Regions from separate parts of the Streptomyces sp. NPDC017936 genome, predicted to be linked through region 1. Evidence: riboswitches for the same ligand, from Rfam matches in the RefSeq annotation. Region 1 holds a riboswitch; each other region holds the start of a gene.
What was found. A riboswitch is a leader RNA that binds a small molecule or an ion and turns the genes downstream of it on or off. The one in region 1 is predicted to bind S-adenosylmethionine.
Positions count from the first base shown of each region.

Region 2: another riboswitch for S-adenosylmethionine. It lies ahead of thrC (threonine synthase); the one in region 1 lies ahead of ACH4F6_RS06360 (amino acid ABC transporter permease).
Region 3: another riboswitch for S-adenosylmethionine. It lies ahead of ACH4F6_RS29040 (aminotransferase class V-fold PLP-dependent enzyme); the one in region 1 lies ahead of ACH4F6_RS06360 (amino acid ABC transporter permease).

Region 1 covers NZ_JBIRHK010000002.1:629,261-636,619, forward strand. The annotation lists gene ACH4F6_RS06335 (thiamine pyrophosphate-dependent enzyme) at 1-109, shown strand, start outside; gene ACH4F6_RS06340 (Ldh family oxidoreductase) at 130-1,200, shown strand; tRNA gene ACH4F6_RS06345 (tRNA-Pro) at 1,273-1,346, shown strand; gene ACH4F6_RS06350 (putative leader peptide) at 1,815-1,937, shown strand; gene ACH4F6_RS06355 (glutathione S-transferase C-terminal domain-containing protein) at 2,080-2,976, shown strand; SAM riboswitch class IV at 3,045-3,168, shown strand; gene ACH4F6_RS06360 (amino acid ABC transporter permease) at 3,528-4,511, shown strand; gene ACH4F6_RS06365 (amino acid ABC transporter ATP-binding protein) at 4,508-5,290, shown strand; gene ACH4F6_RS06370 (transporter substrate-binding domain-containing protein) at 5,364-6,386, shown strand; gene ACH4F6_RS06375 (putative leader peptide) at 6,495-6,632, shown strand; gene ACH4F6_RS06380 (LLM class flavin-dependent oxidoreductase) at 6,743-7,359, shown strand, end outside.
Region 2 covers NZ_JBIRHK010000005.1:117,799-125,157, reverse strand. The annotation lists gene groL (chaperonin GroEL) at 1-1,143, opposite strand, end outside; gene ACH4F6_RS12375 (cold-shock protein) at 1,457-1,660, opposite strand; gene ACH4F6_RS12370 (MoaD/ThiS family protein) at 2,114-2,389, opposite strand; gene thrC (threonine synthase) at 2,430-3,719, opposite strand; SAM riboswitch class I at 3,738-3,883, opposite strand; gene ACH4F6_RS12360 (glucosyl-3-phosphoglycerate synthase) at 4,063-5,034, shown strand; gene ACH4F6_RS12355 (trehalose-6-phosphate synthase) at 5,153-6,589, shown strand; gene otsB (trehalose-phosphatase) at 6,577-7,359, opposite strand, start outside.
Region 3 covers NZ_JBIRHK010000015.1:227,061-234,419, reverse strand. The annotation lists gene ACH4F6_RS29065 (NlpC/P60 family protein) at 1-123, opposite strand, end outside; gene ACH4F6_RS29060 (NYN domain-containing protein) at 392-1,735, opposite strand; gene ACH4F6_RS29055 (hypothetical protein) at 1,814-2,053, opposite strand; gene ACH4F6_RS29050 (rhomboid family intramembrane serine protease) at 2,226-2,972, shown strand; gene ACH4F6_RS29045 (Lrp/AsnC family transcriptional regulator) at 2,969-3,250, shown strand; gene ACH4F6_RS29040 (aminotransferase class V-fold PLP-dependent enzyme) at 3,285-4,646, opposite strand; SAM riboswitch class IV at 4,846-4,962, opposite strand; gene trpD (anthranilate phosphoribosyltransferase) at 5,037-6,101, opposite strand; gene ACH4F6_RS29030 (cytochrome bc complex cytochrome b subunit) at 6,241-7,359, opposite strand, start outside.

The DNA.
Region 1 (7,359 bases):
CACCGAGACCGTCGACACGACCGAGGCCCTGGCGCCCGCGCTGGAGCGCGCCCTCAAGGCCGTGACGGAGGGCACCACCGCCGTCGTCGACGTCCTCGTCACCCGCTGAACCAGGAGGCACCCGCCACCATGCCCGACACACCCAAGAAGGTCCTGGTCCCCGCCGAGGAGCTGCGCACCCTCTCCGCGGCCCTCCTCGAGAAGGGCGGCCTGAGCGCCGAGCACGCCCGCACCACCGCCGACGTGTTCGTCTGGGCGGCGCTGCGAGGCGTCGACTCGCACGGCGTCGCCCGGGTCCCCGCCTACCTGGACCTGCTGGAGAAGGGCGTCGCCAACGCCGGCGCCGACATCACGGTGGAGTCCTCCACCCCCGCCGCGGCCGTCCTGGACGCCGACCGCGCCCCCGGACCGGTCGCCCTGTCCGCCGCCGCCGACGAGGCGGTCACCCGGGCCCGGACGAACGGCGTCGCCGCGGTGGGCGTACGCCGCACCGTGCACACCGGCGCCATCGGCTACTACGTGTCCAAGATCGCCGAGCAGGGGCTGGTCGGCATCGGCTTCGTCGCCGGCATGCCCAACATGGGCTACACCGGCGTCAAGGGCGCGGCGGTCGCCACCAGCCCGCTCGCCGTCGCCGTGCCGACCGCCGAGTCGTCGTCCCGCGCCCCGCTGCTGCTCGACATGGCCACCGCCACCATCGCCCTGGGCAGGATCCGCCAGGCGAAGGCGAACGGCACCCCGCTGCCCGAGGGCGCGGCCGCCACCGAGGACGGCACCCCGACCACCGACCCGGACAAGGCGGTCATGCCGCTGCCGCTGGGCGGGGCGAAGGGATCCGGCATGTCGCTGGCGTTCGAACTGCTGACCAGCGTGCTGGTCGGCGCGCCGATCTTCGCGTCCTTCCACTCGGACGACCCGGCGGGACGCGAGCACCGTCAGAACGCGCTGCTCATCGCCGTCGACCCGGCCGCCTTCGGCGGCGCGGACGCCTTCACCGAGGCCGTCGACGCCACTCTGGACACCCTGAAGGGCCTGCCCGCGGCGGACGGCGCCGAGGGCGTGTTCTACCCCGGCGAACGCAGCGCCGCCGTGGCCGCCGGGCGCGGGGAGAAGGGCGTGCCGGTCGCGCCGAAGGTGTGGCGCGAGCTGACCGAGCGCGCCGCGCGGCTGGGCGTGGCCCTGCCGGGAGCCGCCGGATAGGGGACCCGGCACCGGCGCGCGTGCGGTAGTGTTTACCTGCGCGTTCCCACGGTTCACCGTCGCGGAGCGCGACGGGACGTGGCGCAGCTTGGTAGCGCACTTGACTGGGGGTCAAGGGGTCGCAGGTTCAAATCCTGTCGTCCCGACCGCGGAGGCGGCAACCCGCCTCGTACAGGGCCTTGGTTCACTCGGGTGAGCCAGGGCCCTCGGTCGTCGGAAGACCACCGCACGGCTCGGACGCGGGAGGCGCCGTGCCGGATCCGCAGGAGGACGGCGACGCCCGGTTAGAGAGCCGCCCCCTCACGTTCGTCGCCGCCCGCCACGACACGCTCCGCCTCCCCGGACCCGGACCACGCCACCCCGCGTCCCCCGTCCGTGCGCCGTCGCCCGCGGACGGGCCGGTCCGCCCAGGAGGGGCCCGTCCAGGAGCGGTCCGCCCGGCCAGGAGGCGCGACGCCGAGCCCGGGCGCCGCCCCGCGGGGCGGTGGACGCCGGGCCACGCGTCGCGGGGCGCCGCCCCGCAGTGCCGTACTCACCTCGTGGACGCCCTCTTGACGGCGGCCGGGGCCCGATCGACACTCGGTTCGGGAATCCTAGTGAACAGGTAGGGAAGCATGGGGTGCCTTGAGCCGGTCGCCAGCCGCGTGAGCCGCACGGCGTGGTCGTCGCCCCTTCTCACCTCCCGCCGTCACATCGATCTGCTGCGCGTCTGCAGCGCGATCGACACCCGGGGCTGAACCGGCCCGACCCCGCGCCCGGCCGCACCGGCGGTGCCCCAGGGCACCGGCCCCGCCGGCGCGCGCGGACCGGAGCCGCGCCCTCCCGCCAGACGTCGCATCCGCCGCGCGTCCGTCCGCGCGACCGCCCCCTGGGAGAGTCATGTCCGTCACACCGCCGGCCGCCCACCCGTCCACCCGTCCCGCCCCCGCCTTCCGGGGCCGCATCGGCCGCGACGCCCGCAGCGGCCACTACGCCGTGCCGCGCCGCTACCGCCTCCACCTGACCACGGCCGACCCCGACGGCCTGCGCATCGCCGTCGTCCACGGCCTGCTCGGCCTGGACCGGGCCTGTCCGCTGACGCTCCTGCCCGCCGTGCCCGACTGTCCCGACGGAGGCCACCTGGCGCTGCGCCCGCTCTACGACGCCAGCGCCCACCACTACACCGGGCCCGCCGTCGGCCCCGTGCTGAGCGACGACTGGTCCGGGCGGATCGTCTCCACCCACGGCCCCGACATCGCCCGCGACCTCGCCCGCCGCTTCGGCGGCGGCCGGCCCACGCTGTACCCGTGCGGCGCCGGGTCGGAGATCGAGGCCGTCGAGCGGATGTGCGCACAGGGCATCGAGGAGGCCGCGCAGCGCGCCGGGGCGGCCCACGCCGACGCGACGGAACGCGCCGAGGCCCTCGACACCCTGCTCGCCACGCTCGGCGTCCTGGAGCGGGGGCTCAGCGCGCAACCGTACCTGATCGGTGATCGGATGACGGCGGCCGACGTCGAGTTGTGGGTGGCCCTGGTGCAGCTCGACACCGTGCACCGTCACCACCTCGACGCGGGAGCCGTGCAGCGCATCGCCGGCCACCCGGCCCTGTGGGCCTACGCCCGCCGTCTGGCCGCGCACCCGGCGTTCGGCGGACACCTCGACCTCGACGGCATCGACCGCCGTCACCGCGCCCGCTGCCGGGGCCTGGAGGCCGCCGGGGCCGCTGTCCAGATCCTGGACTGGGCGGCCCACGCGACCCCCGACCAGGGCCCGCGACCGCAGGCCGGGCGCCCCTGACCCGGTCCACCCAGTGGACCGGACGTTGACATCCGTTCGGGCAACTGTCTTAACTTACGGCCCAGAACGGTCATGAGCGTCAGCGACAAGCCCTGGCTTGCTGACCGGCAACCCTCGCGCCGCGGTGGGGTGCCCCAGGTGACGACCGGACCGGATGACGTGCCGGCACGGACGATTCGGTAAGCGCGCGAGGCCCCCCCGGGGGCCGTGACGATGACGGAGAACACCATGTACGCAGCTCTCAGGACGGCGCCCCGCCGCCCTCGGGGCTGCGTACACCCGTCCGCGCAGCCGCTCGTCGCCGACCGGGCCGTCGACCTGCTCCGCGTGAACAGCGCACTGTGTACCGCACCGGGCCGTGCCCGCTGTCGGGGCTGACGTCCCCCTCCGCAGCCCCGCGTTCCTGACGAACACCGCGTGAGCGGTGTGTTTGTCCGCCCAGCCTCCGGTTCCCGTGCGTTGCCGTGTGTCCCGTCCCGCCGCGAAGCGGCCGCCGTGGTCACACCGCGGCCGCCGTGTCCCGGGGCATCCCCATTCCGCCGGAGCCCCTCATGAGCGAACCCCCAGGCGCCGCCGTGTCCGTCACCGAGGCACCGCCGTCCCCCGACACCCCGTCAAAACCGCTGACCGCGCAGCGGGTCCAGCCGCTGCGCCGCCCCGGCCGCTGGATCGCCACCACGATCGTGCTGGTCCTGGCGGCCCAGTTCCTCCACGGTCTGGTCTCCAACCCCTTCTACCAGTGGGACCGGTTCGGCTACTGGTTCCTGCGGCCGACCATCCTCGACGGACTCCTCATCACCCTCGAGGTCACCGCGTACAGCGCGGTGCTGGGGCTCCTCGGCGGCATCCTCCTCGCCCTGGCCCGGCTCTCGAAGAGCCCGGTGCTGCGGGCGGTGAGCTGGACCTACGTCTGGGCGTTCCGCTCGATACCGCTGATCGTGGTCCTGCTGTTCCTCTACAACTTCAGCGCCCTGTACCAGACGCTCAGCGTGGGCGTCCCCTTCGGACCGGCCTTCTTCACCTTCGACGAGTCCCGGCTGGCCACCGACATGGCCGTGGCCGTCGTCGGCCTCAGCCTCAACGAGGCGGCGTACGCGGCCGAGGTCGTCCGGGGCGGCATCCTCTCCGTCGACCAGGGCCAGCACGAGGCGGCCTCCGCGCTCGGCCTGCCGAAGGGCTACCGGTTCAGGAGGATCGTCTGGCCGCAGGCGCTGCGCTCGATCACCCCGAACTACGTCAACCAGCTCATCGGCCTGATCAAGAGCACCTCGCTGGTCTTCTACGTCTCGCTGCTCGACCTGTTCGGGACCGCGCAGACCATGGGCTCCACCTACCCCGGTGACATCGTGCCGCTGCTGCTGGTCGTCACCGTCTGGTACCTGATCCTCACCAGCGTCGTGTCCGTCGTCCAGTTCTACGTCGAGCGGTACTACGCCCGCGGCGCCACCCGCACGCTGCCGCCGACCCCGTTGCAGAAGCTGCGGACCGGTCTCGCCGGCCTGCGGGACCGCATCCGCCGGGAGGCCGCCGTATGACCGCCGGGACGCCCCGTGACGCCGCCGCCGTCGAGGTGCACGACGTGCACAAGTGGTACGGCTCCCACCGGGTGCTCGACGGGGTCGACCTGACGGTGCGGCCCGGCGAGGTCACCGTGATCCTCGGCCCGTCCGGCTCCGGCAAGTCCACCCTGCTGCGGGTCATCAACCACCTGGAGAAGCCGGAGATCGGCTACGTCAGCGTCAACGGCGAACTCATCGGCGTCCGCCGGCAGGGCGAGAGGCTGAAGGAGCTGAGCGAGCGGGTCATCCTGACCCAGCGCAGCCGCATCGGGTTCGTGTTCCAGAACTTCAACCTCTTCCCGCACCTGACGGTGCTGGACAACGTGGCCGCCGCCCCGGTGGCGACCGGGAGGCTCGGCAAGGCGGAGGCCCGGACACTCGCCGGCGAACTGCTGCAACGGGTCGGCCTGGCGGACAAGGCGGCCGCCTACCCCCGGCAGCTGTCGGGCGGTCAGCAGCAGCGCGTGGCCATCGCCCGCGCCCTGGCGCTGCGCCCCGGGGTCATCCTCTTCGACGAACCCACCTCCGCCCTCGACCCCGAACTCGTCGGTGAGGTCCTCGCCGTCATCAAGGACCTGGCGAGGAGCGGCACCACCCTGGTGATCGTCACCCACGAGATCGGCTTCGCCCGCGAGATCGCCGACCGGGTCGTGTTCATCGACGGCGGCCGGATCGTCGAACAGGGTCCGCCCGCCGAGGTCCTGGACAAGCCGCGGCACGAGCGCACCCGGGACTTCCTGAGCAAGGTCCTCTGACCCGGCCGGCCGGGCCCCACCGCTTCCCCCCACGCCTCCTCCACCATCCCTCTGCGAACGACTAAGGACAGCCATGCCCCTCCAGCTCTCCCGACGCGGCCTGATACGCGGCATCACCGCGGCGACAGCCGTCACCGTCCTCGCCACCCAGCTCGCCGCCTGCGGGGGCGACAGCGACGCCGCCACCACGACGACCGACACCGCGGGCACGGTCACCGTGGGCCGGCTGTCCAACGGCGCCGCCAAGGAGACCACCCTGAAGGTCGCGGAGGTGAAGTCCATCAGCGCCGAACTGCCCGACGCGGTCAGGAAGCGCGGCAAACTGGTGCTCGGGGTCGGCACCCTGCCGTCCGGCAACCCGCCGCTCGGCTTCGTCGGGAGCGACCAGAAGACGCTCACGGGCTCCGAGGTCGACCTCGGCCGCCTGGTGGCCGCCGTCCTCGGTCTCCAGCCCGAGGTGCGCCGGTCGACCTGGGAGAACCTGTTCATCGGCATCGACAGCGGAAAGGTCGACGTCGGCTTCGCCAACATCACCGACACCGAGGAGCGCAAGAAGAAGTACGAGTTCGCCTCCTACCGGAAGGACGACCTCGCCTTCGAGGTGAAGAAGGACGACACCTGGACCTTCGACGGCGACTACCACAGCCTCGCCGGCAAGACGGTCACCGTCAGCAACGGCACCAACCAGGAGAAGATCCTGCTGGAGTGGCAGGCGAAGCTGGCCAAGGAGGGCAAGAAGCTCACCATCAAGTACTTCCAGGAGACCAACAGCATCTACCTGGCGCTGAACAGCGGCAAGATCGACGCCTACTTCGGGCCCAACCCGATCTTCGCCTACCACGTGGCGAAGACCGCCGGCACGCCCCAGGCGACCCGTCTCGCCGGTCAGTTCTCCGGCGCCGGCGAGACGCTGCAGGGCCTGATCGCCGCGACCGCCAAGAAGGACAGCGGCCTCGCCGAGCCGGTCGCCGACGCCATCAACCACCTGATCGAGAACGGCCAGTACGCCAAGTGGCTCGCCGCCTGGAACCTCTCCAGCGAGGCCGTCGAGAAGTCCGAGGTCAACCCGCCCGGACTGCCGCTGGACAACGCCTGACCGGACGTCACCCCGCCGGCGCCCGCGCGAGGCCGGCGCCCGCGCGAGTCGGGCCGGGAAGGACGGGAACACCCCGTGCGGCCGGCACGTTGTGACCGTTGACGAGACATGGACGTGCGCGGCGCCGCCGGGCGCCCGGACGGGGGGGAGGTGCCGGACGTGACCCGCATACGCCACGCCGTGCACCTCCACTCCCGGCCCCACATCGACCTCCGGCGCGTGGCCGGCGCGCTCTGTCGCTCCTGACCTTCCCCCGGCCGTAGGCCGGGGCCCTCTCGCCGCGTCCCCCTCTGCCGCACCCCCCTGTCGCCGTGGGCGGAGTGCGCCCCCGTACGGACCTCCAGGAAGGCACCCTCGTGTCCTCGACACCCGCTTCTCCCCTCCACCTCGCCGTCGCCCTCGACGGCACCGGCTGGCACCCCGCCTCCTGGCGCGAGCCGGTCGCCCGCCCCCGTGAGCTGTTCACCGCCGGATACTGGGCCGACCTCGTCGCCGAGGCCGAGCGCGGCCTGCTCGACTTCGTCACCCTCGAGGACGGACTCGGCCCCCAGTCCTCCCACTTCCTGGACCCGGACGACCGCACCGACCAGGTCCGCGGCCGGCTCGACGCCGTGCTCGTCGCCTCCCGCGTCGCCCCGCTCACCCGGCACATAGGCCTGGTGCCGACGGCGGTCACCACCCACACCGAGCCGTTCCACCTCTCCAAGGCGATCGCCACCCTCGACCACGTCAGCTCCGGCCGGGCCGGCCTGCGCGTCCAGATCACCGCCCGCCCCAGCGAGGCCGCCCACTTCGGCCGCCGCACCGTCCCCCGCATCACGGCCTACGACGACCCGGCCACCCGGGACCTGGTGACCGACCTGTTCGACGAGGCCGCCGACTACGTGGAAGTGGTGCGCCGCCTCTGGGACAGCTGGGAGGACGACGCCGAGATCCGGGACGTCGCCACCGGCCGCTTCATCGACCGCGACAA
Region 2 (7,359 bases), on a different contig from region 1:
GGCACCGGCCTTGATGACGGCCACGCCGCCCGCGAGCTTGGCCAGGCGCTCCTGGAGCTTCTCGCGGTCGTAGTCGGAGTCGCTGTTCTCGATCTCGGCGCGGATCTGGTTCACGCGGCCCGCGACCTGCTCCGAGGAGCCGGCGCCGTCGACGATGGTGGTCTCGTCCTTGGTGATGACGACCTTGCGGGCCTTGCCGAGCAGGTCGAGGGTCGTGTTCTCGAGCTTGAGACCGACCTCCTCGGAGATGACCTCGCCGCCGGTGAGGATGGCGATGTCGTTCAGCATGGCCTTGCGGCGGTCGCCGAAGCCCGGGGCCTTGACCGCGACGGACTTGAAGGTGCCGCGGATCTTGTTGACGACCAGGGTCGACAGGGCCTCGCCCTCGACGTCCTCGGCGATGATCAGCAGCGGCTTGCCCGACTGCATGACCTTCTCCAGGAGCGGGAGCAGGTCCTTGACGTTGGAGATCTTGGAGTTGGCGATCAGGATGTACGGGTCGTCGAGGACGGCCTCCATACGCTCCATGTCGGTGGCGAAGTACGCCGAGATGTAGCCCTTGTCGAAGCGCATGCCCTCGGTGAGCTCCAGCTCCAGACCGAAGGTCTGGGACTCCTCGACGGTGATGACGCCTTCCTTGCCGACCTTGTCCATGGCCTCGGCGATCAGCTCGCCGATCTGGGTGTCGGCGGCGGAGATGGAGGCCGTGGAGGCGATCTGCTCCTTGGTCTCGACGTCCTTCGCCTGCTCGAGCAGGGCGGCGGAGACGGCCTCGACGGCCTTCTCGATACCGCGCTTCAGGGCCATCGGGTTGGCGCCGGCGGCTACGTTGCGCAGGCCCTCCTTGACCAGGGCCTGGGCGAGGACGGTCGCGGTGGTCGTACCGTCACCGGCGACGTCGTCCGTCTTCTTGGCGACTTCCTTGACCAGCTCGGCGCCGATCTTCTCGTACGGGTCCTCGAGCTCGATCTCCTTGGCGATGGAGACACCATCGTTGGTGATCGTGGGGGCGCCCCACTTCTTCTCGAGGACGACGTTGCGGCCCTTGGGGCCGAGCGTCACCTTCACGGCGTCCGCGAGCTGGTTCATGCCGCGCTCGAGGCCGCGCCGCGCCTCCTCGTCGAACGCGATGATCTTGGCCATGTGAAGTGGTCCCTCCAGGACTGGGGGTGATTCCTTCGGACCGCGCCCGCGCCCGCGACGGACGGCTCGCCGGCCTGTGGTTCCTTGCCCCACCTGGCCTGCGGGCCTCACCGACCCGGTCCTTCTTTGTCACTCTCACCTTCAGAGTGCTAACGCAATGATTAGCACTCGGGCACCTCGAGTGCAAGGCGCACCCGCGAAGCGGGTCGGCCGGGGAGGCGGCCGGACGGCGGGCGCGGGCGGGCGGGCAGGGCGAAGGGCCCGCACCCTGCGCCGGGTGCGGGCCCTTCGTGGACGTGGCGTTGCTGAACGTTCAGGCGGTGACGCGAACCATGTCGGCCTGCGGGCCTTTCTGACCCTGCGAGATCTCGAACTCGACCCGCTGGCCCTCTTCCAGGGTGCGGTAGCCGTCCATCTGAATCGCGCTGTAGTGGACGAAGACGTCCGCACCACCGTCGACCGCGATGAAGCCGTACCCCTTCTCCGCGTTGAACCACTTGACGGTGCCCTGAGCCATGCCTAACTCCCCTATTACTGGCCCTTGCACAGATCCACACTTCGCGGATCCGGGTCAGACCTCACCCCCCAGACTGGTTGGGGGCGTGCGCCGGAACGCGTCGACCGCGGCTGAATGTATCTGTCCAACTGCCGTCTGCAACAGGTCGATCGGACGAGAATTCTGGACGTGGGCGGCCCGAAATATGGCGAGAATTCCCCCGCACTCAGGGCAAGTCGGGCCTCACATAGGGAACGAAAGGCGCAAAACAGCTGCACACTTTGGCTACTTCTCACCGCACGCGAAGCCGGAACTCCTCTGCGTTCGGCGTGCGAATGGCGGCGAGTTCCCCAACTGTACCGCGCTCAACCACACTGAATTGCCCCCTCCGCTTCTCTCACGGAGGGGGCAATTCGATGAACGCACGGTCATCGCTCTTACCGACGGTTACTACCGGCGGGTACCGACCGGGGATCAGCCACCGGCGACGGCGGGGATGATCGAGACGCCGGCGCCGGCGGGGGTCGCCGTCTCCAGCCCCTGCTCGAACCGCACGTCGTCGTCGTTCACGTACACGTTGACGAACCGTCGGAGCTTGCCCTGGTCGTCCAGGACGCGCGCGGCGATGCCGGTGTGGTTCTTCTCCAGGTCCTCGATGACCTCGGCGAGGGTCGCCCCCTCGGCGGACACCTCGGCCTGGCCGCCGGTGTAGGTGCGCAGGATGGTGGGGATGCGGACGGTGACGCTCATGTGCTGCTGACCTCCGGTCAGGTGATTCGGCGGGTCCTGCCTACGCGAGGCCGGCTTCACGGAACGAGTCCAGGGTGGGGCGGATGGTCGCGGTGAGCCCCGTGCCGGCCACCGCGTCCAGCGTCTTCAGCCCGTCGCCGGTGTTGAGCACGACGGTCGTGAGGCTCGGGTCCAGCAGACCGTTCTCGATCAGCTTCCTGGTGACGCCGACCGTCACGCCACCCGCCGTCTCGGCGAAGACGCCCTCCGTCCGGGCGAGCAGCTTGATCGCGTCGACGATCTGCTCGTCGGTCACGTCCTCCACCGCACCGCCGGTGCGCCGCGCGATGTCGAGGACGTACGGGCCGTCCGCCGGGTTGCCGATGGCGAGCGACTTGGCGATGGTGTCCGGCTTCTGGGGGCGCACGACGTCGTGACCGGCCTTGTAGGCGGTGGACACCGGCGAGCAGCCCTCGGCCTGGGCGCCGAAGATCTTGTACGGCCTGTCCTCGACGAGGCCGAGCTTGATCAGCTCCTGCAGACCCTTGTCGATCTTCGTGAGCTGCGAGCCGGAGGCGATGGGGACGACCAGCTGGTCCGGGAGCCGCCAGCCGAGCTGCTCGCAGATCTCGTACGCCAGCGTCTTGGAGCCCTCGGCGTAGTACGGCCGCAGGTTGACGTTGACGAAGCCCCAGCCCTCGCCCGCCGGGTCGCCGATGAGCTCGGAGCAGAAGCGGTTGACGTCGTCGTAGTTGCCCTCGATGCCGACGAGTTCGCCGCCGTAGATCGCGGCCATGACGACCTTGCCCTGCTCCAGGTCGTGCGGGATGAACACGCAGGAGCGGAAGCCGGCCCGGGCGGCGGCGGCGCCGACGGCGCCGGCCAGGTTGCCGGTGGAGGAGCAGGAGAGGGTGGTGAAGCCGAAGGCGCGGGCGGCCTCCAGGGCCTGGGCGACCACCCGGTCCTTGAAGGAGTGGGTCGGGTTGCCGGAGTCGTCCTTCACGTACAGCCCGCCGGTCACGCCCAGTTCGCGCGCCAGGTTGTCGGCCTTGACGAGCTTGGTCCAGCCGGGGTTGAGGTTCGGCTTGTCCGCCACGTCGGCCGGGACGGGCAGCAGCGGCGCGTAGCGCCAGATGTTCGCGGGTCCCGCCTCGATGCGCTTGCGGAGCTCCTCCGGGTCGTAGGAGGAGAAGTCGTACGCGATCTCGAGCGGGCCGAAACACTCCTCGCACGCGAAGACCGGACCGAGGGGCACCCGGTGACCGCACTCGCGACAGGAGAGGGCGGCGGCGGGACCGAGGTCGACGGTGCTCGCGGAGTCGGTGGTGGTGGCAACTGTCTGCGCAGCCATGTGAGGGGAGGCCCTTTCTCCTCATCTTCCTCACGACGCATCTCGCCGTGAGACGGATTTGGCACCTTCCCTAGCCGGGAGCCTCACCACGACGACGTGGTGGACCGGCTGGAGGGTTGCCGGGGCTTCATCGGGCCGTGTCCCTCTGCCCCTCTGGATGAGCGGTATGCGGTTGTTGAACTCAGGGACGCGGAACGACCCCGGACATGCGATGGTCACCCGCGTTGCTCAAGACTGTAACCGAAGGCCTGGACAGTTGAGACAGACGTCCGAACCGCGAGATGGATCACAGGGTCACCGCCCGTGCACCCCGCGTGATCCCGACAGTGAGGAGCCGCAGACCGTGCTGGAAGAAGTCGAGCGCTGGTTGGTCACCCGCTCCTGGTCGGTGACCGACCGCCCGCTCCACAGGATCCTGGCCGCCAAGCGCGCCTCGGGCCAGTCGGTGTCCGTGGTGCTGCCCGCGCTGAACGAGGAGGAGACGGTCGGCGACATCGTCGCGGTCATCCGTCACGACCTCATGCAGCAGGTCCCGCTCGTCGACGAGCTCGTCGTCGTCGACTCGGGATCCACCGACCGCACCTCGCAGGTCGCCGCGGCGGCCGGCGCGCGGGTCGTCCACCGGGACACGATCCTCCCGCGCCTGCCGGCCGTGCCCGGCAAGGGCGAGGTGCTGTGGCGCTCCCTGCTGGCCACCACCGGGGACATCGTGTGCTTCGTCGACGCCGACCTGAAGGAGTTCTCCTCCGACTTCGTCTCGGGGATCGTGGGCCCGCTGCTCACCGACCCGGGCGTCGAACTGGTGAAGGCCATGTACGACCGTCCGCTGGGCACCGAGTCGGACGGGCCCGCCTCCGGCAGGTCCGCCGGCCAGGGCGGCCGGGTGACGGAGCTGATGGCCCGCCCCCTGCTCAACCTGCACTGGCCGCGGCTGGCCGGCTTCGTGCAGCCGCTGGGCGGCGAGTACGCGGCCCGCCGCACCCTGCTGGAACAGCTGCCCTTCCCCGTCGGCTACGGCGTGGAGCTGGGCATGCTGGTCGACGCCCTGCACCTGGTGGGCCTCGACGCCCTCGCCCAGGTCGACGTGGGCGTGCGCAAGCACCGCCACCAGGACGGGCAGGCGCTCGGCCGGATGGCGGCGGCGATATACCGCACGGCCCAGCTGCGGCTGGCCCGGGGGCACCTGGTCCGGCCCTCCCTCACCCAGTTCGAGCGGGGCCCGGACGGCTTCGAGCCGCGCACCTACCCGGTGGACACGGAGGAGCGGCCCCCGATGGCGCAGATCGCGGAGTACGCGGCCCGCAAGGCCGCGTGACCGTCCGGTGACCGGGGCCGTGCCGTCCGCGCGACGGGTCGTATACGGCCGGATACGACCCGTTCCGACAGCGCGTCCGTACGTTTGAGCGGATCAGGACCGGGCTAGGTTGAGGCGTATGGCTTCCACGCACGGTCCTGCTGCTCAGGGCGCCCGGGGCGCCCAGGTGCTGGTCGCGTCCAACCGCGGCCCGGTCTCCTACACGGTCCGCGACGACGGCTCGCTGCACGCCAGGAGGGGCGGCGGCGGGCTGGTCTCCGGGCTGTCGGCGATCGGCCCCGACGCGGGGGCCCTGTGGGTGTGCTCGGCCCTGTCCGAGGGCGACCGGGAGGCGGTCCGGCGCGGGGTCGGCGAGGAGGGCGTGCGGATGCTGCCCGTCCCGGCCGACGTGCACGCCGACGCGTACAACGGCATCGCCAACTCCGTGCTCTGGTTCCTCCACCACCTGCTGTACCAGACCCCGCTGGAGCCGGTCTTCGACGCGGAGTTCCGGCGCCAGTGGGCGTCGTACGAGACCTACAACCGGGCCTTCGCCGAGGCACTGGCGCAGGAGGCGGCCGAGGGCGCGGCGGTCCTGGTGCAGGACTACCACCTGTGCCTGGTCCCCGGCATGCTCCGCGAACTCCGCCCCGACCTGCGCATCGGCCACTTCTCGCACACGCCGTGGGCGCCGGTGGACTACTTCGGCCTGCTGCCCGCCGACATCCGCGTCCAGCTGCTGCGGGGCATGCTCGGCGCGGACCGCGTGGGCTTCCTGACCCACCGCTGGGCGGACGCGTTCACCGCGTGCTGCGCGGAGTTCGCGGGGGGCCTCGACGGGACCCTGGTCGGGGTGCACGGCCTCGGCGCCGACGCCGACTTCCTGCGCGCCCGCTCCCACGAGGCGGACGTCGAGGAACGCCTCCCGGTCCTGCGCGCGGAGATCGGCACGGCCCCCGACGGCGGCCCGCGCAGGACGATCGTCCGCGTCGACCGCACCGAACTCTCGAAGAACATCGTGCGCGGCCTGCTGGCGTACCGGCAGCTGCTCGACGACCACCCGGAGTGGCACGAGCGGGTCGTCCACGTCGCCTTCGCCTACCCCTCCCGCCAGGACCTCGCCGTCTACCGCGAGTACACCGCCGAGGTGCAGCGGGTGGCGCGGGAGATCAACGACCGGTACCGCACCGCGGACTGGACCCCGGTCGTCCTGCACGTCAAGGACGACTTCGCCCGCTCCCTGGCCGCCTACCGCCTCGCGGACGTGGCCCTGGTCAACCCCATCCGGGACGGCATGAACCTGGTCGCCAAGGAGGTGCCGGTCGTCTCCGACCGGGGCTGCGCGCTGGTGCTGTCCCGGGAGGCGGGGGCGTACTGGGAGCTGGGCGAGGACGCGCTGGTGGTGAACCCCTACGACGTCCTGGAGACCGCCCGCGCCCTGCACGAGGCGCTGTCCATGGGGCCGGAGGAGCGGGCGGAGCGCACCAAGAGGCTGGCCGCGGCCGCCACCGCGCTGCCCCCGGCCCAGTGGTTCCTGGACCAGTTGCAGGCGCTGCGGGACCTTCAGCCCAGCTGATCCGCGAGCGCCCGCAGCAGCCGTACGACGCCGGCGGGCCCGTCGACGACGAGGTCCGCGCGTTCGGCGAGCTGCGTCACCTCGGCGCTGCCGCTGGCCACGAGGAGACCGGGCACGCCGTCGGAGCGGAGCTTCTCGACGGCGGCGAAGGCGGGGAGGTCGCCGAGGTCGTCGCCGGCGAAGAGGACCGCCCCGGCGCCGGTCTCACGGACGTACTCCGTCAGCGCCACGCCCTTGTCCACCCCCGGGGGCCGCAGCTCCAGCACCATCCGGCCGGGCTCGACGATCAGTCCGTGCCGGGTGGCGAGGTCGGCCAGGGGCTGCCGCAGGGCCTCGAAGGCGGCCTGCGGGTCCTCCGCCCTCCGGGTGTGCACGGCGACGGCCCGCCCCTTGTCCTCCACCCCGATCCCCGGCGTGCCGCCGGCCGCGGCCAGCACGCCCGGCAGCTCGGCCTGGACGGCCGCGACGCCCGGGTGGGGGGCCGGCGCGCTGACCGTGCCGGTCCTGGCGTCCCAGCGCTCGGCCCCGTAGTGCCCGAGCACGGTGAGGTGCTCCAGGCCCGGCACCCCGGCGAACCCGCCGTTGCGCACGGCCACGGCGGCGGGGCGGCCGGTGATCACGGCGACGGAGGCGATCTTGGGCGCGAGTCCGGCGAGCACCGGCACGGCGTCGGGGTGCGCCCGGGCCTCGTCCGGGTTCTCGACGATCGGCGCGAGGGTGCCGTCGAAGTCGAGCGCGACGAGCGTGGTGCCGGGGCGCTCCAGGATCGC
Region 3 (7,359 bases), on a different contig from region 1:
GGGCTTCTCGCTCGGCGCGGCGTTGGCGGCCTGCGCGCTCAGGGCGACAGCGGCGGCGGCCGCGGTGGTGAGCACGGTGACACGTGCGCGGCTCGGCTGCTTGGGTCGACGGTGGGACGCCACGAAGGCGAGCTCCTTCTTCCTCCAGCCGCCTACCGACACGCCGGTGGGCGGTGCCCCTCCGCCGTCACTCACCCTTGTGAGTGATCACCCGAGCGGAGGTTCGAGGCCAGACCCTAGTGACCTCTCCGTGATCAGTTCAAATCCTCGCACCAAAAAAGTCGGTGACGCAATGCATTCTTTACGCCCAATCCACGTGCAGTGATGCCGGGTTGACGCTACGTTGCGTGACACTTGCGTCAATTCGGGCATTAACCATGGACCTTGGCCTTCAGGACAACCGCTTGAGAAGTACCGCAGAAGCCACCGGACGCGCCCCCGCCCGCGCGACCCCGTCGGCCACCTCGCGGTCGGTCGAGGCGACGATCACCGGCCGGCCGGGCGGCTCGGCCCGCACCAGCTGCCGGATCAGCTCGTCCGCGGTGACACCCGGCTTGGAGAACAGCACCCGCACCCCGCGCGGCGGCGCGAGCAGCACCGGCGCGACCAGTTCGGCCCCGTCGAAGACACAGGTCACCTCGGCGCCGGTCTGCGCGGCGAGCTGCGAGAGCTGCCCGAGCAGCCGCAGCCGCTGCTTCTCGAGCGGCATCTGCGGATAGCCGGTCTTGGTGACGTTGTAGCCGTCGACGACGAGGTGCGCCTGCGGCAGGGCGAGCAACTGGTCCAGGATCGCCGGGTCGTTCTCGGACAGCGCGCGGGCGGCGATGTCCTTCGGGGTCATCCGTCCCGGTTCGACCGCGTCCACGGTCTCCGCCGGCCGGACCGACACCGGCGGCAACGCCAGCTCCCGGCGCAGCCCTTGGGCCGCGTCCAGCACGGTGTCCAGCAGCAGCCGCACCCGCATGTCCTCGACGCTGCGCCCCTCGCGCGCCGCACGCCGGGCGGCCTCCAGAGCGGCCTCCGCCTCCCCGAGCCGCGCCCTCAGCCGCCGCGTCTCGCTCTCGGCGGCGGACACCTGCGCCTGCCCCTCGGCGCGCACGGCCTCCATCTCGCCCTGCACCTTGCGCAGCGCGGCCTCACCGCGCTTGACGTCGCTGAGGGCCGAACGCAGCTTGCGGTGAAGCGATTCCGCTTCCTTCTTCGCGGACTCCAGCTCCGCCCGCAGCCGTTCGGTCTCGGCACGGGTGTGCTCCCGGGCCCGGTCGAGCTGCTCGCGCAGCCGCTCCAGCTCCGCGCGGCTCTCCTCGCCGACCCGTTCGGCGTCCGCCCGCTGCGCCTCCTCGCCGGCCGCCGTCACCAGCTTGACCCAGTCGGTGGGCCGCAGCACATAGGCCGCGGCCGCCACGTCGAGCGGATCCGCGGCCGGGGGCGGCGAGCCGGAGTCGAGGGCGCCGGCCAGTTCCGGCTGGGCCTCTCTGAACTTCTCGGCGATGCGCTGCCGGAAGAGCGGATCCGTCTCCAGCGCGGCCGCCATCGCGTTGCCCGCGAACTTGGCCCGCCGGTTCGGGGCGAACCGGGCGTACTGCCGCAACTGGGCGGGCAGTTCGCCGACGGTCAGCCCGCCGAAGCCGTCCGAGACGATCTGGACGACCCGGCGGCGCACACCGTCGGGCAGCGGACGGTCGAGCACCTCAGCGGCGCCGTCGCCCGGCCCCCCGCCTGCGCTCTCCACCATCCGTCACACCCCACTAGCTAGCTGTGCGGGACCCTCCCCCGTTCTCGGCTTCGCTCGAGCGGGCGGGGATCCCCGTCGTCAGGAACCGGCGCCCGGCCTGTCCACGAGTTCCACCTGGTCCACGGCGTTGCACCAACGACACCGCACCGACTCGATGGTCTCACTGACCACCTCGCGCTCCTCGACCTTGGGCTCACCGGCGAGATCGAGGTGCACGTACTCGACGACCTTCGACGAGCGCGTCACGTCGAACCGGGTGAGGTTGCCGCAGAGCGTGCAGCGCCACCGCGTGGTGGCGGTCGGCAGGGGAACCGTCATCGTGACCGTCCGCTTCCTTCTAGTGTCGGTCTTCGGACGCCGGGGCGCGCCCAAGGGCTCCCCGGTCCATGTGGCTCGTAACCCTACGGCCTGGCGGGTACCCGTCGCCCCCCTGTCCACGGCGGCGAGGCGGTCCGGGGCATTGCGTCCCGTTACGTCATGCTCTGTGTTCATGACCGGCGACTGGATCGGCACCGTGCGCAGGACCGTGGGCAGAGCGATCCGGCGGCCCCGCGCGCCGGTGACGTACGCGCTGATCACCCTGTGCTGTGTGATCTTCGTGACCGGCCCCGCCTCGGGCATCGGCACGGCGTACGGCACCGGCGAGGCCCTGCCGGCCGCCCGGCGCGCCTACTTCCACCGGTGGGGAGTGGTCCCGGCCGAGCTGTTCGAGGGCGCGGCGCCCTCCGCGCTCACCCCCGCGACGGCCCTGTTCGTCCACGGCGGCTGGGTGCACCTGCTGGGCAACATGCTCTTCCTCTACGTCTTCGGCGCCATGACCGAGCGCCGCATGGGCCACGTCCAGTTCACGCTCTTCTACCTCGGCTGCGGCTACCTGGCCCTGGTGGGGTACGCCGCCGCGCACGCCGACTCCGGACAGTCCCTGGTCGGTGCCTCGGGGGCGATCTCGGCGGTCCTCGGCGCGTGCCTGTACCTGTTCCCCCGGGCGCGGGTGACCAGTCTCCTGCCGTTCCTGTTCTTCCTGCCGCTGCGCTTCCCGGCGTGGGTCGTGCTGCCCTTCTGGGCGGCCCTGCAGTGGGTGGCCGCGGGGCAGGCCGCCCGGGGGCCGGGCGTGGCGTACCTGGCCCATCTGCTGGGCTTCGGCCTGGGCCTGGTCTTCGCGTGGGCCCGGTTCCAGGGGACGACTAGAGTGAAGGCCGCCCCAGCTCCGGCCCCCGAGGGAGAGAACCAGCCGTGATCACCGCGATCGTCCTCATCAAGACCAGCGTGGACCGGATCCCCGAGATCGCCGAGCGGATCGCTTCGCTGGACTCCGTGAGCGAGGTCTTCTCCGTCACCGGCACGTACGACCTGATCGCCATGGTGCGGGTGCGGCAGCACGAGGACCTGGCGGAGGTCATCCCGGGGCGGATCAGCAAGATCCCCGGCGTGGAGGCGACGGACACGCACGTCGCCTTCCGCACCTACTCGCAGCACGACCTGGAGGCGGCGTTCGCGATCGGGCTGGACTCCTGACCCCCTGACACGGCTCCCGCGCGCGAGGCCCCCCTCACACCGCCGGGACGCAGCGGCCGTCCTCCGTCCGGTACCGCCACTTCGCGCCGTCGCTCACCAGCTCCTTCACCGCGTTCACGAAACGCTCCACGTGCTCGTCCGGGGTGCCCGCGCCGAAGCTCACCCGGACGGCGTTGAGGGACTTCTCGCCGGGGGCGGCCTCGGGGGAACCGCACTCGCCCTGGCTCCGGGGTTCGCCGCCCAGCAGGGTGCGGACCAGCGGGTGGGCGCAGAAGAGGCCGTCGCGGACGCCGATGCCGTACTCGGCGGAGAGGGCGGCGGCGAAGTGGGAGCTGTTCCAGCCCTCGACGACGAAGGAGATCACGCCCACGCGCGGGGCGTCGTCACCGAACAGGGACAGCACGCGCACCTCGGGGACCTCGGCCAGGCCGGTGCGCACCTTGTCGATCAGGTACCGCTCGCGGGCTACCAGCGTGTCGAAGCCCGCCTCGGTCAGGGCCCGGCAGGCGGAGGCGACGGCGTAGGCGCCGATCACGTTCGGGGAGCCGGCCTCGTGCCGGGCGGCGCTCTCGTGCCACTCCACGTCCACTCCCCCGTCCTCGCGCCGGGTGACCCTGCGGCTGGCGCCGCCGCCGGCGAGGTAGGGGTCGGCCTCCCGCAGCCAGTCGGCCCGCCCGGCCAGGACGCCGGCACCGAAGGGGGCGTACAGCTTGTGCCCGGAGAAGGCGACCCAGTCGACGTCGAGGTCCTGGACGGACACCGGGTGGTGCGGGGCCAGCTGGGCCGCGTCCAGGACGATCCGGGCGCCGTGGGCGTGGGCGGCGGCGGCCAGCTCGCGGACCGGCCACAGCTCGCCGGTGACGTTCGAGGCGCCGGTCACGCAGACCAGGGCCGGGCCGTGAGGGTCGCGGCCGGCGAGGGCGCGCTCCAGGGTCTCGACGGCCCGGCCCGGGGTGCGCGGGGCGTCGAGGCAGGTGACCCGGGCGTCCTTCCAGGGCAGCAGCGAGGCGTGGTGCTCGGTCTCGAAGACGAAGACCTGGCAGCCGGCGGGGAGGGCCGCGGCCAGGAGGTTCAGGGAGTCCGTGGTGGAGCGGGTGAACACCAGCTGGTCGTCGGCGCGGCAGTCGAGGAACTCCGCGACCGTCCTGCGGGCGTTCTCGAAGAGGTCGGTGGAGAGCTGGGAGAGGTATCCGGCGCCGCGGTGGACGCTGCCGTAGTACGGGGCGTAGGCCGCCACGTCGTCCCAGACGCGCTGGAGGGCGGGGGCGCTGGCCGCGTAGTCGAGCGCCGCGTAGGCGACCTCGCCGCCCGTGACGAGCGGGACGGTGACATCCGCGCCCAGAACGGGCAGCGGGGCACAGACGGACTGGGCGGCGGCAGCGGTGGAGACGGACATGGCGGAACTCCCGTGAAGGCAGGCGAGGGCGCTCGGTGGGAACCCTCGAGGAGGACACCGCACCGTGCCGGACGGCGCGTCGACGGCACGGACGCGGTGGAAGAGGTGAAAGGGATGCGGAGGCGGGGCTCTGCGGCCCTATCGCATTCGCTTGCTCACGGAAGGCTCCTCGACGACCAGGACCCCTGGTTGCTCGAGGGGTCCGCGCTTGCCGTGGACCTCGCTGCCCACGACCTGGTCTTCACCCGGGGCACCCCGCCACGGACGGAGGGTTGCCGGACAGTCGGCCGGGGCCTCATGACTGTCACTCATGACCTGGGGGAGAACGTACGCTAAGTGATCGCGGTCCCGCAACCCGTGTCCGGATCGCGGGACCGCACCCGGTGTCCGCTACGCGTTGCTGGCCGCCACCCAGCGCTCCAGCGCCCGCTCGGCCGCCCCGGAGTCGATGGACTGCGCCGCCTTCTCCATGCCGGCGCGGATCTGCTCGGCCAGCGGCGCGTCCGTCGGGTCCAGCGCCACCAGGGCCGCCGCCGCGTTCAGCAGGACGGCGTCGCGCACCGGGCCCGTCTCCCCCTCCAGCAGCCGTCGCGCGACCTCCGCGTTGTACGACGGGTCCGCGCCCCGCAGCGCCTCCACCGGCACCAGCTCGATGCCGACGTCCCGCGGGTCGAAGGTCTCCTCGGTGACCTTGCCGTCGCGCACGATCCACACCCGGGAGGTGGACGTGGTCGTCAGCTCGTCGAAGCCGTCGTCGCCGCGGAACACCAGGGAGGAGTTGCCGCGCTCGGCGAGGACACCGGCGATGAGCGGGGCCATGCGCGGATCGGCCACCCCCACCGCCTGCGCCTTCACCTTCGCCGGGTTGGTCAGCGGACCGAGCGCGTTGAAGGTGGTCCGGATGCCCAGCTGTCCGCGCGCGGCGGCGACGTGGCGCAGCGCCGGGTGGAACTTGACCGCGAAGCAGAAGGTGATGCCGGCCTCCTCGGCCACCTCGGCCACCCGCCGCGGGGTCAGTTCCAGGTTGACGCCCAGCTTCTCCAGGACGTCCGAGGCGCCGGACGCGGAGGAGGCGGCCCGGTTGCCGTGCTTGACGACCTTCGCGCCCGTGCCGGCGATGACGATCGACGACATCGTGGAGATGTTCACCGTCTTCGCGCCGTCGCCGCCGGTGCCGACGATGTCGACGGTCCGCCCCGGCACCTCGATCACGTTGGCGTGCTCGTACATCGTCCGGACCAGGCCGGTGATCTCCTCGACCGTCTCGCCCTTGGCGCGCAGCGCCACCGCGAACCCGGCGATCTGCGCGTCGGTCGCCTCGCCGCGCATGATCAGGTCCATCGCCCAGGCGGTGTCGTCCGCGCTGAGGTCCCGGCCCTCCAGCAGGCCGTTCAGCAGGGCGGGCCAGGAACGGCCCGCCGCGGTGTCGCCTCCAGCGGGGGTCACAGCGCTCATATGCCGCTCCTGGGTCAGTCCGGTCCCGCTCCCCGGGACGCGCGTATCGACGGCTCCACCCTATCCAGCCGCGGGCACGGCGAAGGGCCCCGTCCGAACACCGGACGGGGCCCTCCTGGGGTGCGTGGCGACGCAGTGATCAGTGGTGGCCGTGGCCGCTCGTGATCTCCTTGTACTCCTCGACGGTCGGCTTCGGGATCTGGCTCTCCTCGCCGTAGTACGCCTTGCTCAGCTTGGCGCGGACCTTCTCGGAGCGCTTCACCTTGCGCTCGACGCCGTTCTCGTCGACCGTCGGGCCGATCTCGGCCGGCTTGTACTGCTCGTGCGCGGTGAGCGTGTACAGGGCCTCCTGGCTGAGCGGCTCGTGGACCTCGATGTACTCACCGTGCGGCAGGCGCTTGATGGTGCCGGTCTCGCGACCGTGCAGCACCTTGTCCTTGTCGCGGCGCTGGAGGCCGAGGCAGATCCGCTTGGTGACCACGAAGGCGAGGACCGGTCCGGCGAAGAAGCCGATCCGGACGAACCAGGTGACCGCGTTGATCGACAGGTGGAAGTGGGTGGCGAAGATGTCGTTGCCACCACCGATCAGCATGATCATGTAGCCGGTGACCCAGGCGACGCCGAAGGCCGTACGGGTCGGGGCGTTGCGCGGACGGTCCAGGATGTGGTGCTCGCGCTTGTCGCCGGTGACCCACGACTCGATGAACGGGTACAGGGCGATCACACCGAGGAACAGACCGAAGAGCACCAGCGGGATGAACACGCCCAGCACGAGCGTGTGACCCCAGAAGTTGATCTCCCAGCCCGGCATGGCGCGGATCAGGCCCTCGGCGAAGCCCATGTACCAGTCGGGCTGGGCGCCGGTGGACACCTGGTCCGGACGGTAGGGGCCCAGCACCCAGATCGGGTTGATGGACGCGATGCCGGCGAGGGCCGCGATGGCGCCGAAGACCAGGAAGAAGAAGCCTCCGGCCTTGGCCATGTAGACCGGCAGCAGCGGCATGCCGACGACGTTCTTGTTGGTGCGGCCGGGACCCGCGAACTGCGTGTGCTTGTGGTAGAAGACCAGGATCAGGTGGCCGACCACCAGACCGAGCATGATGCCCGGCAGCAGCAGGATGTGGATCGAGTAGAACCGCGCGACGAAGTCGCCGCCCGGGAACTCCCCGCCGAACAGGAACATCGAGATGTACGTGCCGACGATCGGCACGGACAGGATCGCGCCCTGGGTGAAGCGGACACCGGTGCCGGAGAGCAG